3 regions of the Exiguobacterium sp. H66 genome follow, and region 1 is predicted to be linked to each of the others. Evidence: predicted binding sites of a transcription regulator. Region 1 holds the regulator's gene; each other region holds the start of a gene.
The links. Region 1 encodes LexA, which represses DNA repair genes until DNA is damaged. Its sites were predicted from a motif close to CGAACATATGTTCG; they were not measured.
Positions count from the first base shown of each region.

Region 1 (10,985 bases):
TTCAAGATGGATAAATTAATGCAAGATGCCAACCGATTCGTATCAGATATGGTGGAAGGTCTCGTTTTAGCTCATCCGGATTTATATGCGAAAGTCGACGGCGTCAATGTCGTAAAACGAAAAGAACCACTGAACGGAAAAGTTGCCCTCGTTTCGGGTGGCGGCAGTGGGCATGAGCCAGCCCATGCTGGTTTCATTGGTGACGGGATGTTAGCTGCAGCAGTTTGTGGAGAGGTCTTCACCTCACCGACACCAGATATGGTCCTTGAAGGGATCAAGGCAGCAGATGCTGGTAAAGGCGTACTTCTCGTCGTTAAAAACTATTCCGGGGACGTCATGAACTTTGATATGGCGAAGGAACTGGCAGAACTTGAAGAGATCGAAGTCGAGACGGTTGTCGTAAAGGATGACATCGCCATCAAAAAAGAAGAAGATCGCCGCGGTGTCGCGGGTACAGTCTTTGTCCATAAAATTGCCGGTGCGGCAGCGGCGGAAGGCAAGTCGCTTGCTGAAGTCAAAGCAATTGCCGAGAAAGTCATCGGAAGCGTGCGTTCGATTGGGATGGCACTTTCACCGTGTTACATGCCGGAAAGCGGAAAACCTGGTTTCGACTTACATGAAGATGAGATGGAAATCGGAATTGGAATCCATGGTGAAAAAGGAATCGACCGGAAACCGGTTGCGTCCGTTGAAGCAATCGTCACGGAACTGCTCGACCGACTGACAGCAGAAGTAACAGACAAAAAAGTCGCTGTCATGGTCAATGGTATGGGTGGAACGCCGGAATCGGAACTCTACATCACCTACAAGTATGTCGCGGAACAATTACAAGCAAAAGGCTACGACATCGTCCGTCCATACGTTGGAAACTATATGACATCGCTTGAGATGCACGGTTTCTCGATTACGTTACTTCCGGTCGACGACGAGCTCGTCGGTTACCTTGACGCAAAAACGAATGCAATCGGTTTTTAATCAAACTAAAAATTTTTAAAAGAAATAGAAGAGGTGGATTGAAATGAAGTTAACGACAGAACAGTTTCGTGAAAGTTTACTGAAGGCAGCAGCACAGATTGAAGCCCATAAAGATGAACTGACCGATCTTGATCGTGAAATCGGCGACGGTGATCACGGGATTAACATGTCACGTGGTTTTCAAGCCGTCCAAAAAGAATTAGAAGCACATGGTGAGTATGAAGATTTAGGTGATTTGTCAAAACAAGTTGGGATGACGTTAATCAAGACGGTCGGTGGGGCGTCTGGTCCGTTATACGGAACAGCGTTCGTCAAGTTCGCCGGAGCCTTTAAAGGGAAAAAAGAAGTGGAAGGGCAAGAACTGGCACAAGCTTTTGTTGAAGCGACGGAAGGCATCAAGATGCGTGGAAAGTCTGAATTCGGTCAGAAAACAATGGTCGACATTTGGACACCTTTCAATGAGGCCTTGAGCAAAGAGGCGGATTTAAACGCTGCACTCGAACAAGCGCTCCGTGATACAAAAGAACGTGTCGCGACGAAAGGGCGGGCTTCCTACTTTGGAGACGCGACAGTCGGCGTGCAAGATCCAGGTTCTTTATCGAGTGCACTCTTGTTACAAGAAATCGTGGAGGTGCTACATGGTTAATGTAATTCTCGTTTCACACAGTGAAAAACTGGCGACTGGTCTAAAGGAACTGCTTGCCGAAATGGCACCGGATACACCAATCCTGCTAGCGGCCGGTTTAGTGGATGGAAGCATCGGGACAGATGCTTCGCGCATTGAAGAGACGTTGAATGCGCTCGACGATGACGGTGTCATCTTGACGGATATCGGTTCTGCAACAATGAATGCGGAGTTGGCCCTTGAACTGTACAGCGGTGATAAAACGGTCCAATTCGTTGAGGCGCCGCTCGTCGAAGGGGCATTCCTCGCGGCTGTCTTAAGTGGTCAATCGAAGTCACTGACTGAAGTCGTTGACGGATTGAAAAATGAATTCGCCTAAATGATTCGCGTAAGACCGGTCTCCCTTCTAAGTCAGGTATCTGCCTGTTCGCTTAGAGGGGAGTTCTTTGGTGTGGGATTGAGAAGGTGTATGAATTAAAAGGTCAAAGACAAAAAAGAAGCGATTTCGAGTGATATCGAAATCGCTTCTTTTTAATAGAGTGGTGCAAAAGTCATCGTTATTCGATTAGACGTTTGCGTTGGCTTCTTTTTTATTCGGTGTGAAGGCCATTGTCGCTTCGACCGCTTTTTGCCATCCGGCATAACGTTTTTCGCGATCGTCTTCTTTCATTTCAGGTGTGAATTGATGGTTGAGTTTCCACTGCTTTTTGATTTCAGCTTTATCTTTCCAGTAGCCGACAGCGAGTCCAGCGAGGTAGGCTGCACCGAGTGCCGTCGTCTCATTGATTTCCGGGCGGTCAACTGGAACACCGAGAATATCCGATTGGAATTGCATCAAGAAGTCGTTCGCGACGGCTCCACCGTCGACGCGTAACGTTTTCAGTTCGATGCCGGAATCTTGCTGCATCGCTGTCAAGACGTCGCGTGTTTGGTAAGCGAGTGACTCGAGTGTTGCACGGACAAAGTGTTCTTTTTCCGTTCCGCGTGTCAATCCGAAGATGGCACCACGAACATCGCTATCCCAGTACGGTGCACCGAGACCAACGAAAGCAGGAACGACGTAGACACCGTCTGTTGAATCGACTTTCAAGGCGTAGCCTTCCGAGTCTTTCGCATGTTTCAGCATCCGGAGACCGTCACGTAACCACTGGATTGCAGAACCGGCAACGAAGATTGAACCTTCGAGTGCGTATTCCACTTTGCCGTCGACGCCCCAAGCGATCGTCGTCAGGAGTCCGTGGTCTGAAGAAACGGCTTTTTCGCCCGTATTCATCAACATGAAGCAACCTGTACCGTATGTGTTTTTCCCTTCGCCCGGTTCAAAGCACGTTTGACCGAACAAGGCAGCTTGCTGGTCACCGGCGATGCCGGCGATTGGAACTTCGAAGCCGAAGAAGTGATACGGGACTGTGTTGTCGTAGACTTCACTTGATTGACGGACTTCTGGCAACATCGATTTAGGGACAGTCAGGATTTCAAGTAACTCGTCATCCCATTGTTGTTCGTAAATGTTGTACATGAGTGTCCGTGAGGCATTCGTGTAGTCTGTGATATGTGTTTTTCCACCTGAGAGCTTCCAGACGAGCCACGTATCGATTGTACCGAAGAGCAGTTCCCCGTTCTCTGCTTGCTCACGTGCACCATCGACGTTATCTAGAATCCATTTGACTTTTGTTCCTGAGAAGTAGGCATCGATGAGTAAGCCGGTTTTATCGCGGAATTTTTGATTGAGTCCTTGTTCTTTTAGCTCATCACAAATGTCGGCCGTTTGACGCGATTGCCAGACAAGGGCATGATAAACTGGTTTTCCCGTTTCCTTGTTCCAAACGACTGTCGTTTCACGTTGGTTCGTGATTCCGATGCTCGCGATTTGACTCGGTTTGATGTCAGCCGTTCCGAGTGCATCCGCCATGACTGCTAAAATCGAACCCCAGATTTCATTTGCATCATGCTCGACCCAGCCTGGTTGTGGGAAGTATTGTTTGAATTCACGTTGAGCAGAGTTGACGATTTGACCATCATGATCGAAAATGATGGCGCGTGAGCTTGTCGTTCCTTGGTCGAGTGCTAAAATATACTTGTTTTCCATCTGTGAGTCCCCCTTGAATAGTTAAGATACCTAATGCTCAATCAAAATAGCAGTTGATAGATGAAGACGGCGATTGCGCCTCCGATGATTGGTCCGACAATCGGAATCCATGAGTAACCCCAGTCTGATGATCCCTTACCCGGAATCGGTAAGATCGCGTGGGCGATACGTGGACCAAGGTCACGGGCAGGGTTGATTGCATAACCCGTCGTACCACCGAGCGAAAGACCGATGACGACTACGAGGAGACCGACAATCAATGGATTGAGTCCGTCTGCAAACGTATTCGCTCCAAGCGCCAAGATACCAAAGACGAGAACGAATGTCCCGATGATCTCAGATACTAAGTTTGATCCCGTATGACGGATCGCTGGACCTGTCGCGAATACACCGAGTTTTGCGGCTTGATCTTCTGTCGCTTCAAAATGTTTCATGTAATGAAGCCAAACGAGTACTGCGCCAAGGAATGCTCCGACAAGTTGAGCAGCGATATAGATAGGTACATCTGCCCACGGTAAGTCAGAATTGAGCGCGAGCGACAAAGTAACCGCTGGGTTCAAGTGGGCACCACTGGATGCCGCGACGTAAACACCGGTCATAACGGCGAGACCCCAAGCGAGCGTGATGACAATCCAGCCACCATTTTCAGACTTGGTTTTCTTCAGAACGACACCGGCGACGACGCCATCCCCGAGTAGGATGAGAATCAATGTTCCCATCATCTCACTAATAAAATTACTCATGCAAAAACCCTCCCTTTGGATTAAAGCGAATAATGCCTTTCTATTTAAACCTAACCCGAATTGATAACGTTTTCAATACAAATAATTGAAATATAGGAATAGAAATTTTCAATATTTAGGTTTAAAAAAATTAGAATTGGATAATAAAAAGACTTTTTCCATGATTGAATGGAAAAAGTCAGGATCGACGTTTTTTTCGTTTCTTTTTAGGGCGGAACCAACTACTCGTATGATCAAGGATGATATGAATCGTACTTGCGGTCATTACACCGATAATAAAAGCAGGCATGACGTCAATCAATGAGTCGACCGTGCTTGCTTGAATGATTTCACTATAGAAGGCTAAAAAGAGAAGCGGAATCAATAAAGCAGCACTGTAGAGTAGGCGGATGACATCTCCGATGATTAAGCCATGCGACCAGATGGAGCGGTGCGGCATAATTTTGACGTATGGCATCCAAAGGACACGCAAAGGGCCAAAACGATAGTAAGGTTCCGATTTTAAGTCTAAGTCGGGCGAAAGCCATAATGTCCCGACGGCGATTCCGACAGCGGTCGGGAGCCAATCCGTTTGGTTCGTTGCGACCGAATAAACAACATATCCCGTGAGGGCAACGGAGTTGACCGTATCATGTACATTTCCAGAAGGCATGAAAAAAGACCAGCTCAGCTGGTCCCTCTCTTAGTGAATCGTCCGGTAAACGCCGATGACCTTGCCAAGAATCGACACGTTATCGAAATACATCGGGTCCATCGAGTCATTTTCTGGTTGAAGACGTACCTGTTGATCTTCTAAGAAGAACCGTTTGACTGTCGCTTCACTATCTTCGGTCATCGCAACGACAATCTCCCCGTTTTCTGCTGTGTTTTGTTGACGCACGATAACACGATCGCCATCAAGAATACCTGCATTAATCATCGATTCGCCATCAATCGTCAACATAAAGACGGTTTCATTTCCTACATAATGTGCAGGGAGTGGGAAATGCTCTTCTATGTTTTCAATCGCAGTGATCGGAAGTCCGGCAGTTACCTTGCCGATAACGGGGACATGGACGATCGCTTCGTTGATTTCTTCAGGTTTATCAAGCAATATTTCAATCGCGCGTGGTTTCGTCGGGTCACGGCGAATCAGTCCACGTTTTTCTAGACGATCCAAATGACCGTGTACCGTTGAGCTTGAAGCAAGACCAACAGCTTCACCAATTTCGCGAACTGAAGGTGGATAGCCCTTTAACTTCACTTCAGCGATGATGTAGTCAAGGATTTCTTGTTGACGTTTAGACATTTTCCGCATACGAATTGCCACCTCTTTCCGGATTGGTTTTTTTAGGATTTAGGAATATATGTTTCTAGAATTACTATAACATAGAACAAATGAGCGTACAAACAATTGTTCGATGTTTTTGTGTTGACCGAACACTGGTTCTGTGTTTATTATAGATTATGCGAACAATTGTTCCGAGAACATTTATTCTAATAACCTATTTGGAGGGATTCATGATGATTCATTCTATTCGTACTCATGCCTTTTCAATTCTGTTTTATACGCTCAGTTTTGCCTTCATTCTTTTTCTTTTAACACCACGACCGGATGAAAAGGTCCACCAATTACTCACGGCGTCAGTCACGGTCGATGAGAACGTAACGGTCGAACAAGTTGCAGAAGTCTACAATGATGGTTCGATGACGAACCAGGAATACATTGACTGGCTGATCAAGAACAATGAGCTCGAAACAAAACATGTCATTTCGAAAGACAAAATCGTTGTACCAATCGCACAACAATGACAGAATATAAAAGTTGTTGAATGAACGAACAGGGGTGTGAGGTACGATGAAAGTAGTAATCTACTGTCGCGTCTCGACGGAAAAAGAAGCACAAGAGAGCTCACTGGAGCGGCAAAGAGCAGAACTGTCGGGACTCGCTTTAACAAAAGGATTTGAAATCATAGATATCATCGTCGAAAAAGAAAGTGGCTATGATGTAGAGCGAGAAGGGATGTTAACCGTTCTGGATTATGTAACGCGTCATCTGGTGGAAGCGGTGCTCGTGACGGACGATACACGAATCGGACGAGGAAACGCCAAAATCGCGATTTTGCATACGTTCAAAAAACATGATGTCCAGTTGATGACGATGGAGTCAGACGGTGAATACAAACTGGCGGATGCGGAAGCAATGGTCCTCGAGATCGTTTCACTCGTTGAGGAATACCAGCGTAAGCTCCACAATGCAAAAATTGCACGCGGCATGCGACGGGCTGTCGATAATGGTTTTAGACCCGAACAAAATCTCAATCGGCAAGGCGAGAATGCCGGCCGCAGTCGAAAGGAAGTCCCGATTGAAGAAATCGTTCGATTACGTGAACTTGGTTTGACGTTTGCTGACATCGCGACGACCTTACGCGGCATGGGGCATGATATTTCGAAAGCGACGGTCAACCGGCGTTATCTTGAATATAAAGAAGTTGTCCAGTCTTATGAATGAAAGCAGGTGTTGTGTCATCTTGACGCGACAAACTTGCTTTTTTTTTTCGGGTCTTTTACAGTAAGGTTACTATTAAAGTGCTCCGCGTTGAGTCAAAGAGAAAGAGGGATATTATGTTATCACAAGAACAACTCGATCGAATTAATGAACTTGCCAATAAATCAAAAGTCGAACCGTTAACGGAAGCTGAGACGGCGGAACAAAAAGAATTAAGAACGGCCTATTTAGAAGCATTTCGTGGTTCGTTCAAAAATCAAATGATGGGCATCAAAATCGTTGATGAAGAAGGAACGGATGTTACGCCTGAAAAATTGAAGCAAGCACAAGAAGAAGAACGCAATAAACAGTAAGCAAGTTTTGTATGAACGAAAGCTGCGTCGCTCAATCCGTGAGCGAGGTAGCTTTTTTAATGGGAAAATCAGTAATGTGTATCATGAAAGTTGCTTGAAAAGGGCAATAGAGAGCGCATTCATTTTAATGTGACATACTATTTAGAAAAGTTGTATCACATTTCTGTGTGTGCTAAAATGATATAGAATTTGTGAAAAAGAGAGAGGATGATTGTTTTGACGAACATGACAACAGTAGAATTATTAGCAGTAAATACGATTCGTACCTTATCAATTGATGCAGTACAAAAAGCGAACTCGGGCCACCCGGGAATGCCGATGGGTGCAGCACCGATGGCATTTACATTATGGGCGGATCATATGAACCACAACCCTAAAAATCCAGAATGGTTTAACCGTGACCGTTTTGTACTTTCAGCAGGACACGGTTCAATGCTTCTCTACTCACTCCTCCATTTATCAGGATACGACCTCGCGATGGATGACTTGAAGTCATTCCGTCAATGGAACTCAAAAACACCGGGTCACCCGGAATACCGTCACACAGCAGGTGTCGATGCGACGACTGGTCCACTCGGGCAAGGCATCGCGATGGCCGTCGGGATGGCGATGGCAGAACGTCACCTCGAAGCGAAATACAACCGTGACGACCTAAACGTCGTCGACCACTTCACATACGGCATTTGCGGAGACGGTGACTTAATGGAAGGTGTCTCTGCAGAAGCGGCTTCACTCGCAGGACATTTAGGTCTTGGTAAACTCGTCGTCCTGTATGATTCAAACGATATCTCGCTTGATGGCGACTTGGACAAGTCATTCTCTGAAAACGTCCAACAACGTTTTGAAGCATACAACTGGCAAGTCATCCGTGTTGAAGATGGAACGGATATCGATTCGATTTCAAAAGCACTCGACGCGGCGAAAGCGGAAACAACAAAACCGACATTGATCGAAGTCAAAACGGTTATCGGATTCGGTTCGCCGAACAAATCAGGGAAATCGGCTTCACACGGTGCACCACTCGGCGATGCGGAAATCAAGTTGACGAAAGCAAGCTACGTTTGGGATCATGAAGAATTCTATGTACCGGAAGAAGTCAAAGACTTGTTCGAGGAGCGCATCGAAAAACGTGGCGCTGATACAGAAGCAGCATGGACGGAAAAAATGGAGCAATACAAAGCAGCACATCCGGAATTGCACGCTGAGCTTGTTCAAGCGATCAACAATGAATTGCCGAGCAACTGGGAAGCAGATCTTCCGACATATGATCTGACATCGAAAAAAGCAACACGTCAGACGAGTGGAGAAGTCTTAAACGCTCTTGCGAAAAACATCCCATCAATCTTCGGGGGATCAGCTGACTTAGCTGGTTCGAACAACACGATGCTAAAAGGCGAAGCTGACTTCGATATCGATCCAAGCGGCCGTAACATTTGGTTCGGTGTCCGTGAGTTCGCGATGGCAGCAGCTGTTAACGGAATGGCACTTCACGGTGGCGTCATCCCTTACGGTGCGACATTCTTCGTCTTCTCAGACTACTTGCGCCCGGCAGTCCGTCTTGCAGCATTGATGGGGATTCAATCAATCTTCGTCTTGACGCATGACTCGATCGCAGTGGGAGAAGATGGTCCGACACACGAGCCAGTCGAACACTTGATGAGTTTCCGTGCGATGCCGAACTTGACGGTCTATCGTCCGGCAGACGGAAAAGAAACGATTGCCGCTTGGAAAACAGCTGTTCAATCGAAAAACAAACCGACGTTGCTCGTTATGACACGTCAAGGTTTACCTGAACTGGAAGGCACGACAGTCGAAGGTGCTGAAAAGGGTGGTTATGTTATCGCAGGTGACGTAAACACAGCAGATACAATCTTGATGGGAACGGGTTCAGAAGTTCACTTGCTCGTCGAAGCACAAAAACAACTGGGTGAAAAGGTTGCGGTCGTTTCACTTCCATCATGGGAGTTGTTCGAAGCGCAAACAGCTGAGTACAAAGAATCTGTCTTACCAAAACGGATCACGAAACGTCTTGCGATCGAAGCAGGCGCGTCACTCGGTTGGTACAAGTACGTGGGAACAGAAGGACAAGTCATCGGAATCGATCGTTTCGGCGCATCGGCTCCAGGAGACCTTCTATTAAAAGAGTACGGCATGTCTGTCGAAAATATCTTAGAAACAGTCAAGCAACTCGGATAAGTGGAACAGGTGCGCGTTCATGCGCACCTTTTTCATGCATTATCTATGCAAACGGTTAGAATTATAGTATAGTAAAAAGCGACGTTTTAAGTTAGAGGAGGAAGCAACTTGGCTACATGGATTTGGATTTTAATTGCCCTTCTTTGCTTGGTAGCAGGTGTCGCCCTTGGTTTCTATATCGCTCGTCGATACATGATGAACTATTTGGAGCAAAACCCGCCAATCAACGAAGATATGATTAAGACATTGATGATGCAAATGGGTCAAAAGCCATCACAAAAGAAAGTTAACCAAGTGATGCGTTCAATGAGTGGTTCGATGAAATCACCTAAAAAATAAGCAGTTTCAAAAGGAGGCCCTTGTGGTCTCCTTTTTGTTTGCTATTTACTGGAAAGATGGCTAATCTAAAATGTGAGACTATTTAAAATACTCAATTGATTTGAAAAAGGGGGGGAGACTTGAATGGGAGTCTTCAAGAAATTGAGTTGGTTTTTCCGACTTGAATGGAAAGCATATAGCATCGGCATCATTTGTTTGATTTTTGTCGCAGGTCTCGAAGTGATTCCACCAAAAGTCATCGGGACGACGGTCAATGGATTAAGTGACGGTACATTGACGAAAGAGCGATTGTTTACACTCGCCGGGGTGCTCGTGTTGATCGGAGTCTCGACCTACGTCATCCGTTACTTTTGGCGTTTTTACATCTTCGGCGCATCGATCCGATTGGGCCGGTTGTTGCGGAGTCAGCTTTATGGTCACTTTTCAGATTTAGACCAATCGTTTTATAAGAAATATCGAAGTGGAGACTTAATGGCGCATGCGACGAATGATGTCCAAGCGGTTTCAATGACGGCAGGGGCAGGGATTTTGACGCTCGTCGATTCTGTGACAATGGGAAGTTTTGTCGTTGTCATGATGGTGACGACAATCAGTTGGAAACTGACGCTCGTTTCCCTTCTGCCGATGCCGTTGATGGTCTACTTGACATCGCGTTACGGAAAGATGCTGCATTCCCGTTTTCATGATGCACAGGAAGCCTTTTCTGACTTGAATGACAAAGTAGCAGAAAGTATCAGTGGCGTCCGTGTTTTAAAAGCGACGGGTGAAGTCGAGTCAGACGTGACGACATTCACATCGTTATCGGACGACGTCGTTCAAAAAAACCGTCGTGTCGCGAAAATTGATGCGTTGTTTGATCCAACGATCTTTGGACTCGTCGGTTTATCGTATATCATCGCCGTCGGATACGGAGCATATTTGTTACAACAAGGGGAAATCCGGATCGGTGACATCGTCGCCTTCACTACATACTTAGGTCTCTTGACGTGGCCGATGCTCGCATTCGGCTGGTTATTCAATATCGTCGAACGAGGACGTGCTTCGTATGATCGAATCGAACGGATGCTTGCCGTGGAGCCGGAAATTAAAGATGCGAAGGAAGCGGTGACGACCGTCGATTCACCACGACTCGATATCGCGATTGACCGTTTTATCTATGACACACAGCCGGTTCTCG
Region 1 covers NZ_JACSMQ010000005.1:234,913-245,897, reverse strand. The annotation lists gene dhaK (dihydroxyacetone kinase subunit DhaK) at 7-975, shown strand; gene dhaL (dihydroxyacetone kinase subunit DhaL) at 1,019-1,621, shown strand; gene dhaM (dihydroxyacetone kinase phosphoryl donor subunit DhaM) at 1,614-1,979, shown strand; gene glpK (glycerol kinase GlpK) at 2,166-3,689, opposite strand; gene KNP88_RS10580 (MIP/aquaporin family protein) at 3,731-4,432, opposite strand; gene KNP88_RS10575 (metal-binding protein) at 4,611-5,084, opposite strand; gene lexA (transcriptional repressor LexA) at 5,115-5,729, opposite strand; gene yneA (cell division suppressor protein YneA) at 5,936-6,223, shown strand; gene KNP88_RS10560 (YneB family resolvase-like protein) at 6,270-6,923, shown strand; gene KNP88_RS10555 (DUF896 domain-containing protein) at 7,037-7,273, shown strand; gene tkt (transketolase) at 7,481-9,469, shown strand; gene KNP88_RS10545 (YneF family protein) at 9,578-9,808, shown strand; gene KNP88_RS10540 (ABC transporter transmembrane domain-containing protein) at 9,932-10,985, shown strand, end outside.

Region 2 (10,985 bases), on a different contig from region 1:
TACCTATTTGAGAAACGTGAGACTCCCTTTATTTTAAAAGCGTCTCCTCAAAACTCGTTAAAACCATATAAAACAATTGATCAACTCATTGACGAACTTTGTTGTAAAACAGATCATGCGCTAACCTTTACAGATTTAGAGAAAGAAGAAGCAAAAGAATTTTTCACCTACAATAACTACTATAGTTTTTCAATTTTTAGAAAGATGCTACCTTGGGATTCTCAAGAATCATTTAGTTTTACGCAATGTCGCGACTTATACAACTTTGATCAATTTCTCCGTGAACAATTAAACCGCTTTACAGGTGCGGTAGAGTTAATGGTAAGAGCAACATTAGTGAAAAGCTTATGTGAATCCTACAAAGGATCTTATGATTCAAGCGTCTTTTATCTTGATAAAAATATTTATGTATCACGCAAACGGGCACGAGAAGTTTTGAATGCATTCAATAGAAGAATTTCTAAAAGTAAGTCTTTATCAGTCATGCATCATAAAAAAAAGAAACAAAATTGTTTCCCATTCTGGTTGTTGGTGGAGGAATTAACGTTTGGAGAGTTATTTCACTTTCTATCAACTCTAAAAAATGAATATCGCGCACATTGGATTGAAGAAAGTTTTGATAAATCTTATAAAACACAATTTTCGAGTTGGGTGCGTACTATTCAATTCTTAAGAAATAGTTGTGCACACTATTCTCGAATTTATGGAAACTTCTTCACGACTTCTCGACCTAAATTATTAAAAGAAGACACTCGGAAAGCCGGCATCAAAAAAAATGACAATGCTACTTTGTTCGCTAACATGCTCACATTAAAAAACGTATTACAATACGCTTCACAAAATACCGTAGATGCGTGGAACGAATTTTTGGATAATATTGAACTTCAATTAGAGCATCATCAAGACATCATTTTCTTGGGTAGAATGGGCTTCCCCTCTAATTGGAAAGAATGTCTACGCTTCGAATAAATAGAATCTAGAATAATTACTCTTATTTAATGAATCCATATTCGTCACAAAGGGGAGACGTACTATGCTATCGACTTCAAAGATTCAACACTTATACAACTCTTTAAAAGCGACAGGATCCCTAGAACTAAGCGATATTCGTGAAGTAAATAAATTAATTGAACTCGGTGAAGTAGAGGGTGTGTCGATTGAATTTGATAGTTATACAGATAAGTACGGAGAAAAGTATGAAGCGTATATTAAAGAAGAACTAAAGATAAAATCAATCGAAGTTACAGCTCCGAAAATGACACTTCGAGTAGGCATGGTAGTAGAGAACCTTAACGACCAGTCTCAATGGCTTGTTTCAGGAAAAAGAATAAACGGGAAGTCTTTTGAATATATATTATCTAATGGACAAGTACTTTCTCCTGAATGGTCACGTTCCTTTAAAATTATTTAATTTACTCATTTGATTAATCTCTTACATCCGCTCCGTGCCCTCCGTCGCAAGGAACAGGAACGTAGAGATGCTTCGCGCAAGCGATGTGCAACTCTCGTTATCGATCCGGCAGGAGGGCAGCGGTGCGATGAGGATGTTGCTGCGTGCAGCTTACAGCCTCACGCATGAGCCCGAAATTTCTTCTTATGCTGTACAGCAAATAGAAAGAAGATCACTACCTATCTACAGGAGGATCGATTCACTTCAATCAACTATCTCCCCTCGAATCTTCATGCACTCCATTACTTGTCTCATTCCTGTATCCTCCATCACACCCTTCTACCTAGAGTAGACCAGATGTACTTTCCCACCCGCAGTGGATCCGTCCACTGCGGGTCTCTCATTGCCTTTGGATTCGGGACGAATCCATTCCTTACTCGCTTGCGCTCTCTCAAAAGAAAAACGGCGTCGTTTTTCGTCCATGCCCTCGCGCGCAGACAGGACGGGGTTGTCCCGTCCGTCTACGCTCTATCATCTCTTTACAGCACACCTTGTGCTTTCAAGCTGACGTATTCGTCTCCGGCACCGACGACGATATGGTCAAGGAGCTGGATGCCGACGATGCGTCCGACCTCGACGAGCCGTTCGGTCACCTCGATGTCCTCACGTGACGGATGCGGGTCACCACTCGGATGCTGATGACTAACGATGAGCGACGTTGCATTGTTGAGAATGGCGGACTTGAAGATTTCTCGGGGATGGACGACGCTTGAGTTAATACTTCCGACGTGTGCCCGATGGACAGCAATGACCCGGTTCTTCGTATTGAGCAGGATGACGAGGAACACCTCACGGTCATCGTCCTGGATGAAACGTTTCGCGACACAGAACGCGTCCTCGGGTGACGTGATGTGCGTCGTCTCGAGCACGACGTCCGGCTCACGAACCTCTTGGCGGATACGAGTGATTTCAACGAGTGTAGTCAGTTTCATGGAAAAGCTCCTTTCGCAAGTGGGATGCAGTCCGACACGGTGCCGTCCTGTTGACGGGAACGCAGCGAGCGTCGCGAGACGGCGCAAGGGTGACCACAGGGAAAGATCAAAAAAAGCGGATAGCGCACCGGGACGAAGGCTTCCGGAGCCCGCGAGCGAAAAGCGTGCTTTGAGCCAAAACGCGGAGGAAGACGAGGAACGGCAGCGGCTTTTTTTGATGGCCCTTGCGCCGACGAGGAGCGAGCTAGAGTACGGAAACAGGACGGCTTGCGGTCCCTTTCCATCAGACAGAGCGGTACCGCTCTGTTCCATGCCTTTGAAAGGATCATTTATCGCCTTACAAATACCGAATAAGACAGCAAGAACTGGTAAGTAGCGTTATAATGAAGGACGCAATGACAGACTGAACAGTAAAGGAGTACACTCATGAAGATTTCTTACATAGCGATTCCCCTTTCCGTCCTATTGATGGCAGGATGTACAGATACGGAGACGACCTCACCTCCACCCGATCAAACAGAGCAAGTAGCGCAGCAGGACGACACCACTACACAAAAGACCGATGCGAAAAAGGACTCCGATCAACAATCAGAAAAAACAGATGATACGAATCCATCAACGGAATCAAAGACGCCCCCGAAGGATTCTTTCACAGGATATAAGAAGATTTTAGTCGATGGTGGAGATCTGTCCGGTAATCGCCAGGCGAATGTCGTCGTCGACATCGGATTCGGTGACCGGAAATACTGGGCGTTCACGAATGAGCATGGTCAGCTGGTCCGCGTCATCGCGAAGAAGATCGTCCTCCAGAATGATGCGACAGAAGACGTCTCGCGTGACGGACGCTACTACTCTGATGAGGCGAAGGTGCCTGGCGTCGAACGCGCAGACCTCGATGAAGGACATATCATCGCCGACTCGCTCGGTGGCGTCTCGAACGCTTACAACATCACTCCGCAGGACAGTACACTGAATCGTCATGGTGATCAGGCGTACATGGAGGACGTCATCCGCAAGGCGGGTGGCGCAACGAACTTTGAAGTGCAGATCACCTATCCGAATACGTCGACGATGATTCCATCTGCGTATCAGTATACGTATACGGTCCGCGGGAATACCGTCGTCGACCGGTTCAAGAACGGTAATCCAGACGAGACAAATGCTGCACTTGGTCTGACGAAGAAAAAGGAGACGAAAAAAGAACCAACATCGAAATCAGCTCCTAATACTGCAGCGACCGAAGACGTCTCGCGCGTCGATACCGACGGCAATGGTCAAGTGACGATCCAGGAAGCGAAGGACGCAGGCTTTGCGATGCCAATCACGGAGAAGCACTGGTTGTATCAATATATGCGGGACAACGACCATGACGGAATGGTCGGAGAATGAACAATTGATCCTTGGGACAAGTGCATCTTGCACTTGTCTTTTTGTATTACTTATTTATATAACAGTTCAGTTTTTATCTGTTTTATCTTCAAAATACATGATAAAATTTACAATATAATCATGTTAAGGAGTTTTTAAATGGGTAAATTAGATGCAATTAACAACCAGTTAGAAAATAGTACTTTTCCAATTAGTTTGAGTACGCTAGAAGACTTAAAAATGAAGTTACCAAAAATCGAACGATCTTACATCGAAATCACATTAAAGGCATTGAGAAAAGAATTTAAGTCCGATCAGCTTTTTTATGCGTTAGAAGGTGTTCAACCATCTTTAACTAAGTATGGCTTTCTTCTAATGACAGAAACAGATGTCGTTCTCTCTATTCATAAAGGTTCGATCATGCCAAGTGGGACAATTGAAAAGATTCCGTTTGCTAAAATTAAAGAAGTAGATTTTGATATCATTCCAATTCCAATTAATCCGTTTGGTGTAAACGAAGGAATAATTTATCTGACACATAAAAAAGGATTTGGGAGTAAAAAACTTACGATTCGTGACGTTACTGTAAGTCGACTCGATTCACTTGTAGAACAGTTGAGATACGCGGCGAATCAAAACAACTAAGGAGGCAATTGTAATGGGATTATTTGATATGTTTAAAGGTGACAGTACAAAAAGTAAACAAGGCATGCACCCTCATTTTGCATTCGCAACATCGCTTGTCTACATGATGGCTTCAGATGGAGAGTTCGATAACGAAGAGATTGGTCAACTACTAGCTGTGCTAGGTGGAAAGAGTAAGAAAGGCACAATTCGTATTGGTGATAACAATGATGATTTAATGGAAAAAGTATTTAAATACTTTGATCGTAATTCTATCGATACATTCTTGGCAGAGGCTGCACCAGTATTAAATCATGAGCAAAAACTCTGTATTCTTGCTAATCTAGTGGACTCTTCGCTATCTGATGGAGAAGCAGAGCGAGAAGAACAAGCCATGTTTAATAAATTCATGACAGCATTCGGAGTAACAGAACAAGAATTTGCTCCAATCTTCAAAGTTATTGCGATGAAAAACGACCGTTCTGTATTTAAAAATTAAGCTATACATCTTTTATCTCAACGTCTAACAATCGCTCATTCGATTGTTAGACGTTTTTTGCTTTGAAAACTTAAAGCTCCTATTTTTTCAACTAACAAACATCATTGATGTATTGTTCTAAGAAATTGATTGAAGAACATAGTTCCGCGGAACATAATAAGAACAAACGTTCTTATTATGAAAAGGGGTGCTTTAGATGAGTTATGAAGATCGGGGCAATAAGAAATGGATTCCGTTCCTGATGCCTGAACATAAAGGATTGCTGAAACGCTATTACCAGGAGGTCCATCATTTCAAGTTCGAGGATACGGAGGAACCAATCGATGGAACGATCGAGAACGCCTTGAACGACGCCATCTTCAGCGGAGACATCGTCACGGTGACGGCGATGAATGGTCCCTTGACGCATCGTTTCGATGCCTTCGTCGAGAAGCTCGATTACGTGCGAGAGGAGGTCCATCTCGTCAAACGCAACCTCGACGTCGAGATCGTCGCGTTCAAGCAAATAGTAAGCGTTCAAATGTTAGGATGAAATGTGATCATCAGTCGTGCGTGTCTTCATATAGTCAGCATGCACGAAGGATGATACGGCGTCTTTTTGCATCACGATAGCGTTTTGTTTTAAGTTCATCGTGCATGCGTCGCTTTTCTAATGAAGCTTGACGAATGCACGAGTGACTTCATCCAGTCATTTATTTTGAAGTGGATTGCTGTGATCTAGCGTCTTTTCCCTATTATTCACTCTTTTACTATTTCAACTGCGCCGTAAGATGAATCGCTACCTTGACATGCTATCCTCTAGGGAACCACAGCATGACCGCTACACCGATCAAGCAAATAAAGGCTCCTACCCAGTCATAAAAATCGGGTACTTTCTTGTCTATCCCCCATCCCCAGAGCACAGAGAGGACGATAAAAACACCACCGTAAGCAGCATACACCTTCCCAAAGCTCGGAAATGTTTGAAGTGTTGCGATGATGCCATACAGCGCCAACAAGATACCTCCCGTTACTCCCATATGTATCGATCTTCCTTCTCGTAACCAAAGCCATATCAAATAGCCTCCACCAATTTCAGCAAGTCCTGCGATAAAAAATAAGATTAGTGATACGCCCAATTTCAGTCTCCTTCCGTCAGTTCCTTTATTTTTTAAGTCAATCGTCTCGTTCACGCCTTAACGACTTGTAGGTCACTTTTAATTTTCGACTCACTTTCTTTATTGCGTATTCAACTTCATACCTTTTACAATGCAGATCATAAGTGAAGGCTCTGATGACGAAAAATCGTCAAAAGAGCCCTTCCTGTATTTCCATTGCCTTGATTTCACATAAAATTGAAGAGGATAGCTATCCTTTTTCGCGTCTCTTCCCGAGTGGATCATCCTTGAAAAGTACTCTCTTAGTTTTCGGAGGAGCCAGCTGTTCCATTTCAAATAAGCGCTTCTTCTAGACATTCTGGAGGTCTCTTAGCTAATTCAGACGCGATTATCTGACATCATCACATCTGTTTCAATAAATCAGCAAACGAAATCTGATTCAGTACAAGATAAGAAGAATACTGTGCCTCCTGTAAAGGGATTTGAAGAAGTGATTGAATGCGTCGCTGGATTGTCCTAATAGATACACTATTTTATTTAAATGATTTCTAGATATTCCGCACGCTCTACTAATCTCCTCGATCGTGACGTACCTTGTTTTCCCTGATCGGGAAGAGGTCGACTCTTGCCCTACATAAAGAATGGTAGCAATCCAGTACTCCATCGTGACGGTAATACGCATGAATGTCACACTCCTCATCGATTCGTTTCGCAATGCATGATTGACTTCTTTCGATATATCCCGCTCATCCTCCTACATTTTTACGTTTTTTTATGTAGGGATCCAACGTGTCAATCGAATCTCCCTAGATACTATGACCCGCACATACGCTTCATAATTTCTCGTCAAACGATTAACCACGACAAACGACCGGCTCTTTTTCCAAGAACCAGTCGTTCGAACGTACCTATAATGGTGGAATTGTGCGTCCTCACGATGTCCGCTTCTTCAGCAGGCGTAACGCATTCAGGGTCACGAGGACAGCCGCACCCGTGTCACTGAGAACCGCCATCCATAACGTCAACCACCCTGGGAAAACAAGCGCCATCGCGATGACTTTGATTACGATAGAAAACACGATATTTTGTTTAATAATCTGCATCGTCGCACGGCTGAGGTCGAGGGTATAGGGGAGCTTATGCAGGTTATCTGCCATCAAGACGATATCTGCCGTCTCAAGTGCCGTGTCCGTCCCAGCTCCTCCCATCGCGATGCTGACATCCGCCGTGACGAAAGCAGGGGCATCGTTGATTCCGTCACCGACCATCGCAGTTCGTAACGTTCGGTCCTGCATCTGTTCGATGATTTTCACCTTATCCTGGGGTAATAGATTAGCATGGACAGCATCTAAGTGTAATTGTCCCCCAATATGGTGCGCTGCTCCTGCGTTATCCCCCGTCAACATGACGAGTTGCTCGACACCTACGTCTTCCCTTAATTTACGTAAAGCCGCAGCGCTCTCTTCGCGTACATCGTCCGATAAGAGGAAAAGACCGAGTAAACGCGACGCGCTTCCTACGAGCACTGCCGTCTGACCACGTTCTTCAACTTTTCGAACGTCGGATTCGATCGGAGCGATATCATAATCCATCTCCCGAAACCATTTCATTCCGCCAATCTGATAGATCACTTGATCAACCGTTCCAGATACTCCACTCCCGACCTGATTCACGATGGTATCCGCTTCAAGTGGTCGGATACCTTCTTCACTCGCATATGTCGTGATGGCTTTAGCTAATGGATGACTGGAATGCCGTTCTAGTGAATGCGCGACTTGTAGAGCGAGTCGTCGATCAGGTGACAACGAGATGAACCGTTGAACGCTCGGTGTTCCTTTCGTCAGCGTTCCCGTCTTGTCGAAGGCGATGGCATTGATTTTCCCCGCCTCTTCTAGAAACACTCCGCCTTTGATCAAGACGCCGTTACGGGCAGCATTTCCGATCGCCGTCACGATCGCGACCGGTGTCGAGATGACGAGCGCACACGGACAGGCGATGACGATCAATTCCAATCCCTTATAGAACCACTCTCCCCAACTACCAAGTTGGAGTAAAGGTGGGACGATCATCAGCAACAATGCACCTAGGAAGACGAACGGTGTGTACACTTTCGCGAAGCGATCGATGAACGCTTCACTCGGTGCTTTATTATCCTGCGCTTCCTCGACCAGTTCAATGATGTGCGCAAGCGTCGTCTCTTGATACGTCTTCTCGACGATCATGTCGAACGAACGATCCATGTTGAGCGTTCCGGCAAATACGTGATCGCCTTCCTTCTTATCGACAGGAATCGATTCGCCCGTGATCGGCGCTTGATTGATGGTCGTCGTCCCTTTCAAGATCATTCCGTCCAGCGCAACCTGATCACCTGGTCGAATCCGAATCTTCTCTCCGATCCGCACCGCTTCCACTGATTTCCGGATAACGCCCTCTGCTGTCAGCACGAATGCTTCCTTCGGAGAAAGTTCGATGAGTTTCTGAATTGAATTCCGCGTCCGGGCAAGTGAATGATTCTGGAGTAGGTTCCCGATGGCAAAGAGGAAGACGACAGTCGCCCCTTCGAGCCATTCACCAATGAGTGCTGCACCGATGGCCGCCACACTCATCAACACGTTCATGTCGAGCGATCGGGCGCGAACCGCATAAAATGCGCTCCGGAAAGCTTTCCATCCACTTAGGATCAAAGCGATTCCGAACAGCGCGTTCGGTAGATACATAACCTCTATGGTTTGCAGGAGTAGCCCTAATCCAATCAGAATACCGGATAAGACCAATGATATCCCTTCAAATGAGCGTGTCGAAGGTTCGGAAGGCTCTTCTCCCTTGACGTGTCCATCAAAGCCAATCTTATTTAGCTCAATTTTCACCTGTTGTGCATCAAGATGATGTTCGATCTCCATTTCTCCACGTGCAAAAGATACCGTGACAGTCTGCACATCATTTATTTTTTGGAAATGCTGCTCAATCGTTTTAGCACAACTACTACAATCCATCCCCGAAACCGCATACGTCTGAACATGTTTTTCCTCTTTATTTGGAACAATAAGTTGAAATCCTAACTTCTTCACCTCGTTTTGAAGCCGACGATCATCCAGTGCTGATTCGCTCTCAATTTTCAAGCGGGCCGCACCGTAGTTGACGGACACTTTCTGGTACTCCGCTATCGTCACTAATCCCTTCTCAAGAGTCACTGCACAGGATGGACAATCCATCCCTTCTATTCGGTAGGTATGAGTTGTATGATCAGGCTGAATCAAATCCGAGGAAGCATTACCCGAAGAACAACAGGTATCTGTTTCTGATTTTTTTGCCTCTGTCTTTGACATCGTGCTACAGCAAGTATCCTCTTCCTTAGGAAGGGAAGATTCGGTTTGTATGCTCGTACCGGCTATCTCGGATGTCGATTTCGAACAGCAACTCGACTGTATATCCTTTGTTTGGAGTCGATCGTCTTCGTTCGAGGCGCAGCACGTTGTTGTGATTGATGCAGAAACAGCCTTTGGTTCACTTGCTTCTCTTTTTTTTGTAGAGCCGTTGTTACAACAGGAGCTGCCCATTATTCCGCCCCCTCGATGTGATGTTCACAACAAGCTGATTCCTGTCCGATTTCGAGCGTCAGTGTCCCGAATAGTCGTAACAGTTCCCTGACTGTCTCGTTGCGTAGGGAGTAGTAGCCATACTTTCCCTGCGTCCGTTTTTGAATCAATCCGCATCCTTTTAGACAAGCTAGATGCTGTGAAACGTTGGACTGATTCCCTTGGACCGCCTCGACGATTTCTGTCACGGTCTTTTCACCATCATAGATACACTCTAGGATTTGAAGTCGTGTTTTATTAGAAAAACCATGAACGACCCTCACCTTCAAGTCCAATGGTTCCAGTAATTGTTCCAAAATGTTCACTCCTTTTTCATATTCGTTTTCATTAATATGTTATCATCATATTAGCATTTCCTAATGTAAGCGTCAAAAAAATCTTGAGGTGTCTGTTTTTATCCCTTATGATTTTGACCGTACATAACAAACATAAAGGAGTTGAAAAGATGCTTCGAGTAAATTACCTATTGTTACTGCTATCAGGAATGCTCTTGTGGTGTCCCGTACAAGTCTCGGCTCACACTGGGCTCGAATCTTCCACACCCCGGGCAGATGAGACTGTTCTTCCTACAAAAACCATCACGTTGAACTTCGAGACGAACATCGAAGCTGGTGGAAGTATTCAAGTATTTGATTCCACGTCTTCGGATGCACTGAAGGGTACTTTCACACAAGAAAGGCGACGTATGACGTTCCAGCTCGATCGAGAACTGACATCTGGTCGGTATCGCGTCCAATGGAAGATCATCGGTACAGATGGACATCCTATCGAAGGAACCTATCTGTTCAATATCGAAACCCAAACGACCACGAGCGAAACGAGCGATCAGCCGAAGCCCATCCAACAGAAAGACGTCGATGCGGAAACCGTGAAGACGACAACGTCCACCGCTGAAGAGACTGATTTCTTTCCATTTCTAATCGCCGGTGGATTATTTATCATGCTACTGTTCTTCTTTTATCAGATTGTTTTGAAGGGGCGAACAAAATGACTTTGCTCTATATTTTAGGAGATACATTGCTGTACGCCTGTTTTGCACTGTTGATCGGTCATTTCTCGTTACAGCTCATTCCTCCCACTTATCGACCTGATGTAGCGTTCCCGATAAGATGGATACGACTTCTCATCCTATTAATTCCTGTTTTCTTTTCATTGTCGGTCATACGTATCGTGCTTTATTTGCAAGAAGACATCGGACTGTGGTTGACTCTGCGGTCCGTTCTGCTCACATTCGAAGCTGGAAATGCCTTAATCTTGATGACAATCTGTTGCATATTACTTTTTCTGGTCGTCAGGAATACGTCACTCCATTCGGGACGCTTAAAGTTTGCCCTTTTTTTGTTACTTGCCATGGTTGGTACACTCGCATGGTCCGGACACGCCTCCAGCATCACAGGTGCAGAAGGATTACTCGTACAT
Region 2 covers NZ_JACSMQ010000002.1:190,712-201,696, reverse strand. The annotation lists gene KNP88_RS04345 (Abi family protein) at 1-969, shown strand, start outside; gene KNP88_RS04340 (hypothetical protein) at 1,034-1,411, shown strand; gene KNP88_RS04335 (JAB domain-containing protein) at 1,930-2,382, opposite strand; gene KNP88_RS04330 (DNA/RNA non-specific endonuclease) at 2,809-3,771, shown strand; gene KNP88_RS04325 (hypothetical protein) at 3,910-4,395, shown strand; gene KNP88_RS04320 (tellurite resistance TerB family protein) at 4,409-4,873, shown strand; gene KNP88_RS04315 (YolD-like family protein) at 5,070-5,405, shown strand; gene KNP88_RS04310 (YnfA family protein) at 5,665-5,991, opposite strand; gene KNP88_RS04305 (heavy metal translocating P-type ATPase) at 6,903-9,296, opposite strand; gene KNP88_RS04300 (ArsR/SmtB family transcription factor) at 9,527-9,862, opposite strand; gene KNP88_RS04295 (copper resistance CopC family protein) at 10,012-10,557, shown strand; gene KNP88_RS04290 (copper resistance D family protein) at 10,554-10,985, shown strand, end outside.
Region 2: the regulator LexA is predicted to act here: its motif matches at 5,033-5,046, upstream of KNP88_RS04315 (YolD-like family protein).

Region 3 (10,985 bases), on a different contig from region 1:
AAGCGCGTGCGTTCTTTTAGACGAGAGGAGGGTGGCGGATGTAACATCGGCCACCTTTGCCTCTGTAAAGACTGACGTTTAAGTCAGTCGCATTAGATTGCAGCCTCAATGATTTTGAAGGATTCAAGATTCGATTCCTACTCCCGCATTCTTCGGAAAACGAATCTCTGTTAGAGGACGGTCACTAGAATAGAAGTCAGGAAAGGAGGAGGAACAATGAAACGAACCATCGGCGTGGTAGTAGTACTCGTCTTCGTCGTCTTCATCGCTCTCATGACACCAGAACTGCATGCAGTGGCAGTTGAACATCTGTTGCAGGATCCATTGACATCGAGCGAAGTCATCCCGGTCGAAGATCGTGCAGTCGAGCCAGGTATCGTCCCGCGTATCTTACCGTGGATTGTCAGTAGTCTATTGCTCAGTGCCTTCGTGACGTTCCTCCTCCTGCGACGTAAACCAAAGCGTTAAGTGAAAGCACGATCCGTTTCTCAGCCACCTGCGGCTGAAGAGGCGGATTTTTTTGAAGTGGACACGCGTCCGGATCAGACATGATGCAAAAACAAAAACATCGATGCCTGATTTTCGGCGACATCGCGACGAAAGAACTCGGTATACTGAAGGAAAGAAGGAGGCGATTGCATGGAGGACCATCAAACAGAAGAGTATTATGCGGCACTCGTCCGCCGGGATGCGACCTATGAAGGGCGGTTCTTCGTCGGCGTCAAGACGACAGGCATCTTTTGCCGGCCGTCCTGTCCGGCCCGGAAACCGAAACGCGAGAACTGTGAATTTTACGGGACGGCGAAAGAAGCCTTACTCGCTTCGTATCGCCCGTGTCTCCGCTGTAAACCCTTGTCGCACCCCGGTGCGAGTGACATCATCAGCCGTCTTATTGCCGCTGTCGAAGCGACACCGGAAAAACGTTTTAAGGAGGCCGATTTCCGGGAACTTGGACTCGATGCGTCAACGGCGCGCCGCCAATTCAAAAAACGCTTCGGAATGACGTTCGTCGAGTATGCCCGCTCACGTCGGATGGGACTGGCGATGAAAGAAATCCGGACCGGGAAACCGGTCATCGAGGCCCAGCTCGCGGGTGGCTACGAATCGAGCAGCGGCTTTCGGGATGCTTTCGCAAAAATCATGGGTGCGACACCGAAACGCTGGGACGGGACTTACTTGCAGGCGAAATGGCTCGATACGCCACTCGGTCCGATGCTCGCGATTGCAGACGACGCAGCCCTTCATTTGCTTGAATTCGTCGATCGCCGGGGACTGGAACGGGAAATCGAACGGCTCCGTCTCGCGGCACGTGCCGTCATCGTCCCGGGGGAATCAATCATCTTTGAGCAAATCGGACAGGAGCTGACCGACTATTTCGCCGGGACACTGCTTCAGTTCAAGACACCACGTGCCCTCTACGGAACGCCGTTCCAACGCCGCGTCTGGGCCGAGTTGGAGCAAATTCCGTCCGGAGAGACGATTTCCTATCAAGAACTCGCCATCCGGATCGGTAATCCGCTTGCCGTCCGGGCCGTCGCCCGGGCAAATGGTGCCAATCAGCTGGCACTCGTCATTCCGTGTCACCGTGTCATCCGGGCAAACGGGGACCTAGGCGGGTATGCCGGCGGGCTCGCCCGGAAAGCGACATTGCTCGAAACCGAACGACGAAAGGACTTGATTTTACATGGCACTGATTAAAGATGTCTTTTCGGACGACTGGCTCGGCCGCCTGAGTCGGGCGCTGGATGCGCCGCGGTTGCAGCAGGACATCAAACAAGCCGACTGGGAGGAACTCGCCTTCAAACAACGGGTCCGCCGGATTTCGACGTCGCTTGGATCGTATGTGCCACGTGAATTTGATGTGGCAGCGACAGAACTCGAACGGATTGCCCCGGAGTTCACGGGACTCGCCGGGATCGTGTTTCCCGACTATATCGAGCTCTACGGCGACGACTGGGACCGGTCGTTGCTGGCACTCGAACGGCTGACGCCGTATTCGACGGCGGAGTTCGCTGTCCGGCGGTTTTTACTGAGCGACCAAGACCGGTACTTACAACAGGCACTGCTCTGGAGTACGTCGGACGATGAACATGTCCGGCGCCTGGCATCGGAAGGGACACGACCACGGCTGCCGTGGGGACAGGCCATCCCGGCGTTGATTGCCGATCCGCGTCCCGTTCTGCCGCTGCTCGACCGGTTGCTGACCGACGACTCACTTTACGTCCGCAAGAGTGTCGCCAATCACTTGAACGACATCACGAAGACGCACCCGGAACTTGTGATTGAACGACTCGATCAGCTCGGGACCGATCCCCGTGTGGACTGGGTGTTGCGTCACGCTTCACGGACGTTGCTCAAACAAGGACACCCGGACGTCCTAAAGGCATTTGGTCTCGTGACACGCGGCACGGTCACAGTCGATGATTTGACGATGACACCGTCGCTGCCGATCGGAGGCGAGCTGTCGTTTACATTTAGCCTCACGACGACGGAACCGCAAGTCCTGCGGATTGAATATGCGATTGACTATGTCAAACAGCGGGGAATGAGTCAAAAGGTCTTTCGGATTAGTGAACGACAGGTGGCTGGACGGGAGACGTTTACAAAACGGCAATCGTTTCGGAACTTGACGACACGCGTCCACTATCCGGGGACGCATCGTGTGACCATCTTGATTAATGGGCAAGCTTACGCAACGGCAACGTTTGACGTGACAGGGGAGGAATGAAGATGAACGGACGCCATCCGGACTTTACGACGTCCCGCTTACACATCGAAGCGATGGATACGACAGACGGCTGTGTTTGGACATTGGAGCTGCGGGACGAGCACCAACAGGTTGCGACGATGCAGTTAGCCGGTCAGCAACTCAGCTATGACGCAATCGATCCGTCTGACGCCGCCGGCTACGTTGAAGAAGCCTTGAGAGTCATCACGGCGTATTTGGCACGGGCATTATTGTTACCGTCCGTGACGGGCAACGACGGGGAAGGCGCTGTCTGGGAGAAGAGTGGATTTGAGAGAACGGATGATGGATTTTTGTTAGCCTTGACGCACTAAATGAAAAAGAGGACAATCCGCGTCGCAGACTGCGAACGGCTTGTCCTCTTTTTTAAGGTTCCGAGATGCCGTTCGCAAGCAGCAGGAGATAAACCCAAATCACGAGCGGGAGCAACAGCATCAGAGTGGCAAGCAGGCTGAAGGTCTTGATGACGGTGTTTTTCAACCGGAGCGCGATCAGGAGTGAGATCACATAGCCGACGCCGACGAGCGAATACAGACTGATCGGGACCCAAAGGCTCATATTCGGGAACGTCCGTCCGTTCAGCCCGAAGAACAGTAGGATGCTGGCGATCAAGAGGATGAAGGTCAGGATCAGTGAACGGTATTCCTTCGGTTGTGACGTCAAACGGCATTCTCCTCTCTATTTTTGACCGACGGGGTTATAAGACCAGCTGAAGCGGGCGCAGATTGCTTCGGCACTCTCTGCGGCAGAGCGTCCTTCCGTATCCAGGCGAAGGTAGTTCGGATACGGAAGTTCTCCTGGCAGGGAGGACGTCCGGTAGCCGTCTGCCGTCTCGAGCAAGTCGTTTTCGGAAGCGGCGAGATCCCGTTTCGTAAACTTATGGGCAAGCCGGTTTTCCGTCTTGTTCCGCGTGAGACGTGTTGCGACAGAGGCTTCGAGTTCGACGATATAGACGTCGGCACCGGCCTCTTCAAACAATGCGACCGTTTCCTCAATGAACTCAATCCCTCCGCCTTCGACCCCGAACAGGCAGAGGAACGTGAAGAGGACACCTTCGAGATCGCTGACCGCCATCTCTTTGAACATCTCCCGGCGGATTAAGTCTTTCAGTCTGTGATGGGCGGGCTTTGAAAAATCAAAATAGGGCAACAACAAATCAATCGTCTGATGGTTATGGAATAACTTCATCCCGGTCAACCGTTCCAGTTCCTGACCGATCGTCATCTTTCCGACGGCCTGAGGACCGAGCAGCAAAACAAATTTCATCGAAAGACCCCGTTTCCTTTTTTTGTTAGATTACCACACCCGTTCAGCACGTTGTAATTAGAACGTTTGTTCGCTTTGTAGTATAATGGGAGTAAGAACTGTTGGCGTTTTAGGACCGAATGGAGGTCATTGCTCATATGGAACATTGGAAGATGGTACAAGGATATGAAGGGAGTTATCAAGTGTCGACGTCGGGAAATGTTCGTTCGCTCGACCGGATTGTCGAGACGAGCCGTGGCGTCAAACAGCGGCGCACGGGTGTCGTCCTGCGCCCGCGCATCAATCAGGAGGGTTACCGGAAAGTGACGTTGTATCAGCATGGACGCGGTGAACGGTTTTACGTCGGTGAACTTGTCGCACGGGCGTTTCTTGACCCGACCGCCTGTCAGGAGCGTCTCGTGCGGGCAGACGCTGACCGGTTGAACGACCAGATTGATAATCTGTCCGTCAAGCCTTCACCGAGTCAAGCCTATGCTTCCTTGCTCGCTGAATTCGATTTGCTGTTGACGGACCATGTCGAATTGTCGGCGTGGCAGATTCGGGAAATCCGGCGGCGCTACCGGGCGGGCGAAGCATCGATTCGAAAGCTTGCGCTCGTGTACGGGGTGACTGAAAACCGGGTCCGCAATATCATCGATAAGAAAGAGGCGCGGTATGTCATGTAGGCAAAAGGAAAGGGCAGTCCGAAGAAAATCGGTCTGCCCTTTTGGTTGAAAAAAAGTAAGGTGTCGTTAGCCGGCAAGTGGTAAGTACGGCGTGATTTGGCTCACCGTCAGTTGGAGGAGCTGTTGCGTTTCCTCTTTCGGTTCAGACGTGACGTAGATGATTAACGCAGCGGCGACGATTAAAAAGATGACGATGACGAGCCCGATGAAGAAAGGCATTTTACTTTTTCGTTTTTCTTCGTTCATGTCCACAGGTAGTTCCCCCTTTTACGAATTAACAGATGCGTCTGTCATAATGATTCCCTTTTAAGAAAATGGAAAACCTGCGAAACGGCTAGAAAAAGGGTTCCGGTAAGACGATAAAGAAGATATAGACAGAAAAAGCTATTTTTTGAAGGGATGTCGATCGTCGTGTTGAGTCAGTTCAACCAGTTTCTATTAAACTTTTCCCTTTTGATTACGTCCCTGCTGTTCGCCTTCTTACCGATGCGCAACATCAAACGCATTTCACCGCACTCCTCAATCCGGATCCGGCTTGCCGTCGGATTGATCGCGAGTATAATCGGGGCACTGCTCGTCTTAAACAGTATCTCCTACGACGGGGCAAAAATTGACTTACGACTCGTCGCGCTCGTCACGGCGTATTATTACGGCGGCTGGATCAGCGGCGCATTGACGACGGTCGCCGTCATCGGGGCCCGCTTTCTCGTCACGCCACCCGGTGTCTACCAAGGTTTGATTCTCGCGACGCTGATTTGTCTTGCTTTACTCGTCACGGCAAGTATTTACCGTCGCTTTGCTGCCCAGACGTTCAAAGACTACCTTGTCCTACTGAGCATCGGGATCGGCTACAGCTTACCGGCCCTGTATTTGTTGACGGATACGTTCATTCGGTTTTTCGAGATGTCATTCGTCTACATCATCTTCAATCTCCTCGGAGGGTACGTGACGTTTCGTTTCCTGCAGGAGTTACGGAAACATTTCCAGTTCGTCCAAGCCCAGCAGGAGCTTGCCTTGACGGACAGTCTGACGAATCTCGCCAATCGGCGGAAACTGGATGAGACGTTAGCCGACTATGACAAACACGGGTATGCCTTCTCGGTCCTGATCGTCGATATCGACTTTTTCAAGTCGGTCAATGACGAATATGGACATGATGGCGGGGATGTCGTCTTACGGCAACTCAGTCATCTGTTGACGACGTTTTGTCCGGAAACGGGACTCGTCACACGTTATGGCGGCGAGGAATTCGTCGTCGTCCTGCCGGATATCTCGCACCGTGAAGCGGAGCAACTCGGGGAACGGATTCGGACGGCGTGCGCCGATCAACACTTCATCTTCAAACCGTATCCGGCTTTCCATGTCACGCTTTCGATGGGTGTCGCATCGTCTGATCAAGCCAAGACGGCGTTCGAAGTCGTCCAAAAAGCCGATCAGGCGCTGTATCAGGCAAAACAGACGGGGCGCAACAAAGTCGTCGGTTATGATGTGACACATAATTAAAAAAAAGGCGGCTCCACGGAGCCTGCCTTTTTTCGTGCTGTCATTCACCGACCATGCCGTCGTTATCGTTGTCCCGCATGTACGGATAGAGCCAGTGGTCACTCCGGATCGGCATGCTGAAACCGGCATCCTTCGCTTCCTGGATTGTGACTTGTCCGTTTCCGTTCGTGTCGACGCTTGAGACGTCACCGCCTGTTTCCGGCGTCGTGCTTGGTGTCGAAGCGGCAGGCGTTTTCGCCTTCGGTTCAGCTTTTGGTGTTGCCTTTGGCGCTGCCTTTGGTTCAGCCTTCGGTTTACTTTCCGGACTCTCGGTCAGACCGAGCGACGCGTTGACGCCATCCGGGTTGACGTTATCGAACTTGTCGACGATGACGTTGCCTTTGATTGTGTACGTGTACTGATAACTCGAAGGAATTTGCGTTTTCGTCGTTTCATAGCGGATGATCGCTTCGAAATTCGTCGCACCACCGGCTTTACGGATAGTATCTTCCATGTACGCTTGATCGCCGTGGCGATTGAGCGTACTGTCCTGCGGCGTGATATTGTAGGCGTTCGAGACACCGCCAAGCGAATCGGCGATGACATGTCCTTCATCGAGATCACGGTGTTCGACACCCGGAACCTTCGCTTCGTCATGATAGTAGCGACCGGCTGACGTCACGTCTTCCGTTTTATCATTTTGTAAGGTGATTTTTTTGGCGATGACTTTGACGAGTTGTCCATGCTTGTTCGTAAATGCCCAGTATTCACGGTCCCCGAACCCGATATCGACGACGACGTTCGCCTGACGGTCTCCGGACTGGTCGCCGCCATCGACTTGAATCTGTTTGTATCCGGCGAACGGATCATTGCTGGACGCCGTGACCGAGGGCTTGTCTTCTGTTTCTTTTTGATCCGTTGTCGTGTCTGATTTTTTTTCGGTCGTCTCTTTCGCGACCGGCTCTGCAGGAGGCGTCTCCTGTTTCGCGTCTTCTTTAACGATGTCCGCTGTCGGTTCTTTGACGTCGCTCGTCTGCGGCGTCTCTTCTTTTGGAGCACGTTCCTCCGTCTTCGTGTCCGTCGAAGAAACCGTCTCCTCGTCGCTCGCACATCCCGTCAGTAACAGGGCCGCTAGCGGTAATGCAAGGTACATTCGTTTTTTCATGCCGCACTCCTTTCACTTAAGCACACCCGTCTGTTTTCTCAACATCCCTGAAGCTGGCGCTAAGCTGATTTTCAATATATAACAATCTTAATATATATTTGGGTGCGATTAAACAAATATGTAAATTTACTTAAGGAATGACGACGTCAACCTCGTGACGTGATGCAATCAAGGGAGTTGCATTTCAGGCAAAAGACAATCTGTCCTGGTGGGCAAGACAACAAAAAAACACGCCACAGCACGGTGACGTGTTCTCAGATTGAGACGAGTTGCGGGAAAATCTGGTGGCGCTCAAACTCACTCAGGATGTTCGGTGCAATCTGTTTCCGGACGCATGCTTCGTCAGCCCAAAGATAGGCGTCGTGTTCGTCCGATAAGCTGACAGCATCGGTTTCCGCCGTACAGAAATAGACGACTAAGATGACTTGGCGGTCCGGGTGGGTCAGGAAGCTTGAGGCATACGCGATCCGGTCGACTGTGACCGTCAAACCGGTCTCTTCCCGGATTTCGCGCAGCAGACTCGCTTCCGGGTGTTCTCCGAAATCAACTTTGCCGCCCGGGCATTCCCAGGTCCCGCCACCTGAGTCGGCAGCGGCGCGCTGGACGATTAACATTTGGTTGTCGTACCGGATGATGCCTTTGACGGCGGTGACGATGGTTGGCATGTGTGTTCCTCCGTTCGCTTGAGCACGACAGGCAGGGGGCCTTCCTGTTGGACGAGTTGATTGTTTTTGAGGTAGATTCCTGTCCGTTCCGGTAAACCATAGCCGGACTGGCTTTCAGTCATAGTGAATGCCTGGTGTAAATTCGCAGCTTCATCCCAAGCGTCATAATGGACGGAGAGGACGGCATCCGGTAAGAGGCCGAGTCCTTCAAGGACTAAGTCCCGACCGTCCCGCTGGTCAATCGCCGGTATCCGGCACTCGTCCGGTGCGAGTAATGCCCCGGCAGAAAAACCAGCGACCGGGACACCAGACTGATACCGTTCTTGGATGACGGCGCCGATTGGTGTGTGAACGATGAACTGTTGATACCGCTCCGTTTCACCACCGGCGATGATGATCCCGGCGCTTTGTTTCAGCGTCGCAAGCTGAGACAAGGTCGGATGCCCGGAGAGCGGGAAGTGGAAAAAGTCCGTCTTCCCGTGCGCTTCGAGCGGACCGGTCAAGACGGGGGCGTAGGACATCCATGACGTACCTTCGCGCGGGACGTACAGTAAAGCGATGGGACCGGCCGATGCGCAAACGCTCGCGAAACGACGGGCGAGTCCTTCCGTAAACGGTGGACCACCGCCGAATAAGAAGAGATGTTGATTGGTCATGGGAAAGACCTCCTTCAAAAAAAGTATTCTTTTATCGTATTAGAAATGTACGACAAAGGGTACCTGTTTATTTTTTGTGATAGGTAGAAAACGGAAAATGAATTACAATGGGAATACCAGGGAAAGTACAGCGAGGAGAGCTGGATATGAACCAAAAGCAGATAAATCGATTTCGCTACCGGGAGTCCGGGATGGGGCAAGGGCAAACGTTTTTCTGGACTAGGGCGACCGGGGAATTGCGATACGAAGAGGACGGACGGGTAGAACCTAAAATCCAGCGGCTCTCGTTAAAGCAACAAACGGTGCTTGAACAACGGTTGACGCAAGCAAAGGTAGCCGACTGGAAACCGATTTATGAGACGGAGTGGCTGATTCTCGACGGGACGGACTGGGAAATCAGTTGGAGCGGTCCAAGTGGAGACGGGGCATCTCGCGGCAGTAATGCCTTTCCGGAAGAGTGGGATGTGCTGCGGGACTGGCTCTATGGAGAATGTACAGAAAGCGGGGAGGAAACGAGATGAAAAAAGGGCTGGTCGGACTGATCGTCCTAATCGGGTACACGGTTCCGTTCGTTTATTTTGCATTATTGGAAGATTTCAAAACGGGAACGTTACTTGGTTATTTGCTGTTACTGGTCATGTTTACGGCACTCGCCTTTGTCGGACAACGTTTTAGTCATCTGTTGTTTGTAGTTTTCGGCAATCTCGTGTCTTATTTCGTCTCGGTTTATTTTGCGGGACAGAGGAACGACTTCGGCTGGGACGGGTATTTTAAACCGCTGACAGCAGAACAACTGATTCTGTTTGTCAGTCTGTTGATGCTCATTCCGCAGTTAATTGCGGTGGTCGTCGCGATGTCGCGGGAAGCGAAACGACGGATGAAAAAACGAATGACAGAATAAAAAACACGCCACCAACAGTGACGTGTTGCAAGGCATTAGACTAATCCTAAAATCTCGACTTCGACCAAAGCACCTTTAGGCAACTCTTTGACAGCGATACATGAACGGGCCGGGAAATGGTTGTGTGGAGCAAAGTAATCCGAGTAGACATCATTAAAGGCAGCAAAATGATCCATGCTCGTTAAGTAACAGGTTGTCTTGACGACACGGTCCGGTGTCAGACCCGCTTCTTTTAAGATCGCATCGACGTTTTTCATGACCTGTTCCGTCTGTTCAGCAATGCCACCGGCGACCAGTTCACCGGTTGCCGGGTCAATCGGAATCTGACCGGAGGCATAGAACGTACCGTTGGCAATGAAACCTTGGGAATAGGGACCGATGGCAGCGGGTGCCTGGTCTGTGTTGATTTTTTTGAATGCGTTCATGATAAAACCTCCTATGATTTTGGATAGTGAATAGGGATATGGCGTGCGATTTACGATCAACTGTAGGATAATTTTGACAACGTTACTATTACATACAAGGAGTGAAGCAAAATGCCTCTTTATCATAAGTTAGTCCGAGACGAAATTCCAACCATCATTGCGAAAACCGGAAAACAGGCGACGTTCCGTACGCTTGAGCCGAAAGAGTTTTTAGTGGAAGCAAAACGAAAGCTCCATGAGGAAGTCGCGGAATATGAAGCTGCGGTGACGGACGCGGATGCAGTCGAGGAGCTGGCTGACCTGCTGGAACTGATTCAGGCACTAGCGAAGACGCATGGAACGACAGTCGAAGAACTGGAAGCCGTCCGACAGGCGAAACAGCAAAAGCGAGGCGGCTTTGAAGAACGGCTTTATCTTGTCGAGGTAGAAGATTGATTCCGGAAGCGAAGCTGACGACACACCATTTATATGACTCACTCGTCGATGCCATCGATCAGGCGGAGGAAGTCTATATCGTCGCAGCGTTTGCCCAGAAGTCAGGCGTCGCCTTGCTCGTCCCGGCGTTTCGGCGCGCTTTGCAACGGGGCGCCGAGATTCGGCTGTTGATTGGCGACTATCTACATATCACCGATCCAGAAGCACTGGCGCAGTTGATTGCGCTTGACGGGTTATCGGTCCGCTTTTATCGGTCAGGCGGACGCTCCTTTCATCCAAAGGCGTATCTGTTTCGAAACGCGGAGACCGGCTTATCGATCGTCGGCTCGTCGAACATCTCGAACAGTGCGCTTCGGTCCGGTATCGAATGGAACGTCCATCTACCACAAGCTGTCGCTCCACAGATCCTTGATGACGCAATTGATGCCTTCATGGATCTTTACCTCAGTGAGTCGGCAGAAGAACTGAATCCGGTCGTCTTAGAAGCCTATCGTCAAGCGTACGCTTCACGGCAATATGTGGCGGAACCGGAAGTCGAATATGACGAAGGGACCGTCGTCGTTGCTCCGGAAATCCTGC
Region 3 covers NZ_JACSMQ010000007.1:3,803-14,787, forward strand. The annotation lists gene KNP88_RS11705 (hypothetical protein) at 217-468, shown strand; gene KNP88_RS11710 (bifunctional transcriptional activator/DNA repair enzyme AdaA) at 640-1,698, shown strand; gene KNP88_RS11715 (DNA alkylation repair protein) at 1,685-2,728, shown strand; gene KNP88_RS11720 (hypothetical protein) at 2,731-3,060, shown strand; gene KNP88_RS11725 (hypothetical protein) at 3,113-3,409, opposite strand; gene KNP88_RS11730 (DEAD/DEAH box helicase family protein) at 3,425-4,012, opposite strand; gene KNP88_RS11735 (NUMOD4 domain-containing protein) at 4,150-4,677, shown strand; gene KNP88_RS11740 (hypothetical protein) at 4,744-4,923, opposite strand; gene KNP88_RS11745 (GGDEF domain-containing protein) at 5,089-6,180, shown strand; gene KNP88_RS11750 (DNA/RNA non-specific endonuclease) at 6,221-7,324, opposite strand; gene KNP88_RS11755 (NUDIX hydrolase) at 7,579-7,989, opposite strand; gene KNP88_RS11760 (Type 1 glutamine amidotransferase-like domain-containing protein) at 7,932-8,645, opposite strand; gene KNP88_RS11765 (hypothetical protein) at 8,792-9,166, shown strand; gene KNP88_RS11770 (hypothetical protein) at 9,163-9,546, shown strand; gene KNP88_RS11775 (RidA family protein) at 9,582-9,971, opposite strand; gene KNP88_RS11780 (nucleoside triphosphate pyrophosphohydrolase) at 10,083-10,406, shown strand; gene KNP88_RS11785 (DEAD/DEAH box helicase family protein) at 10,403-10,985, shown strand, end outside.
Region 3: the regulator LexA is predicted to act here: its motif matches at 4,072-4,085, upstream of KNP88_RS11735 (NUMOD4 domain-containing protein).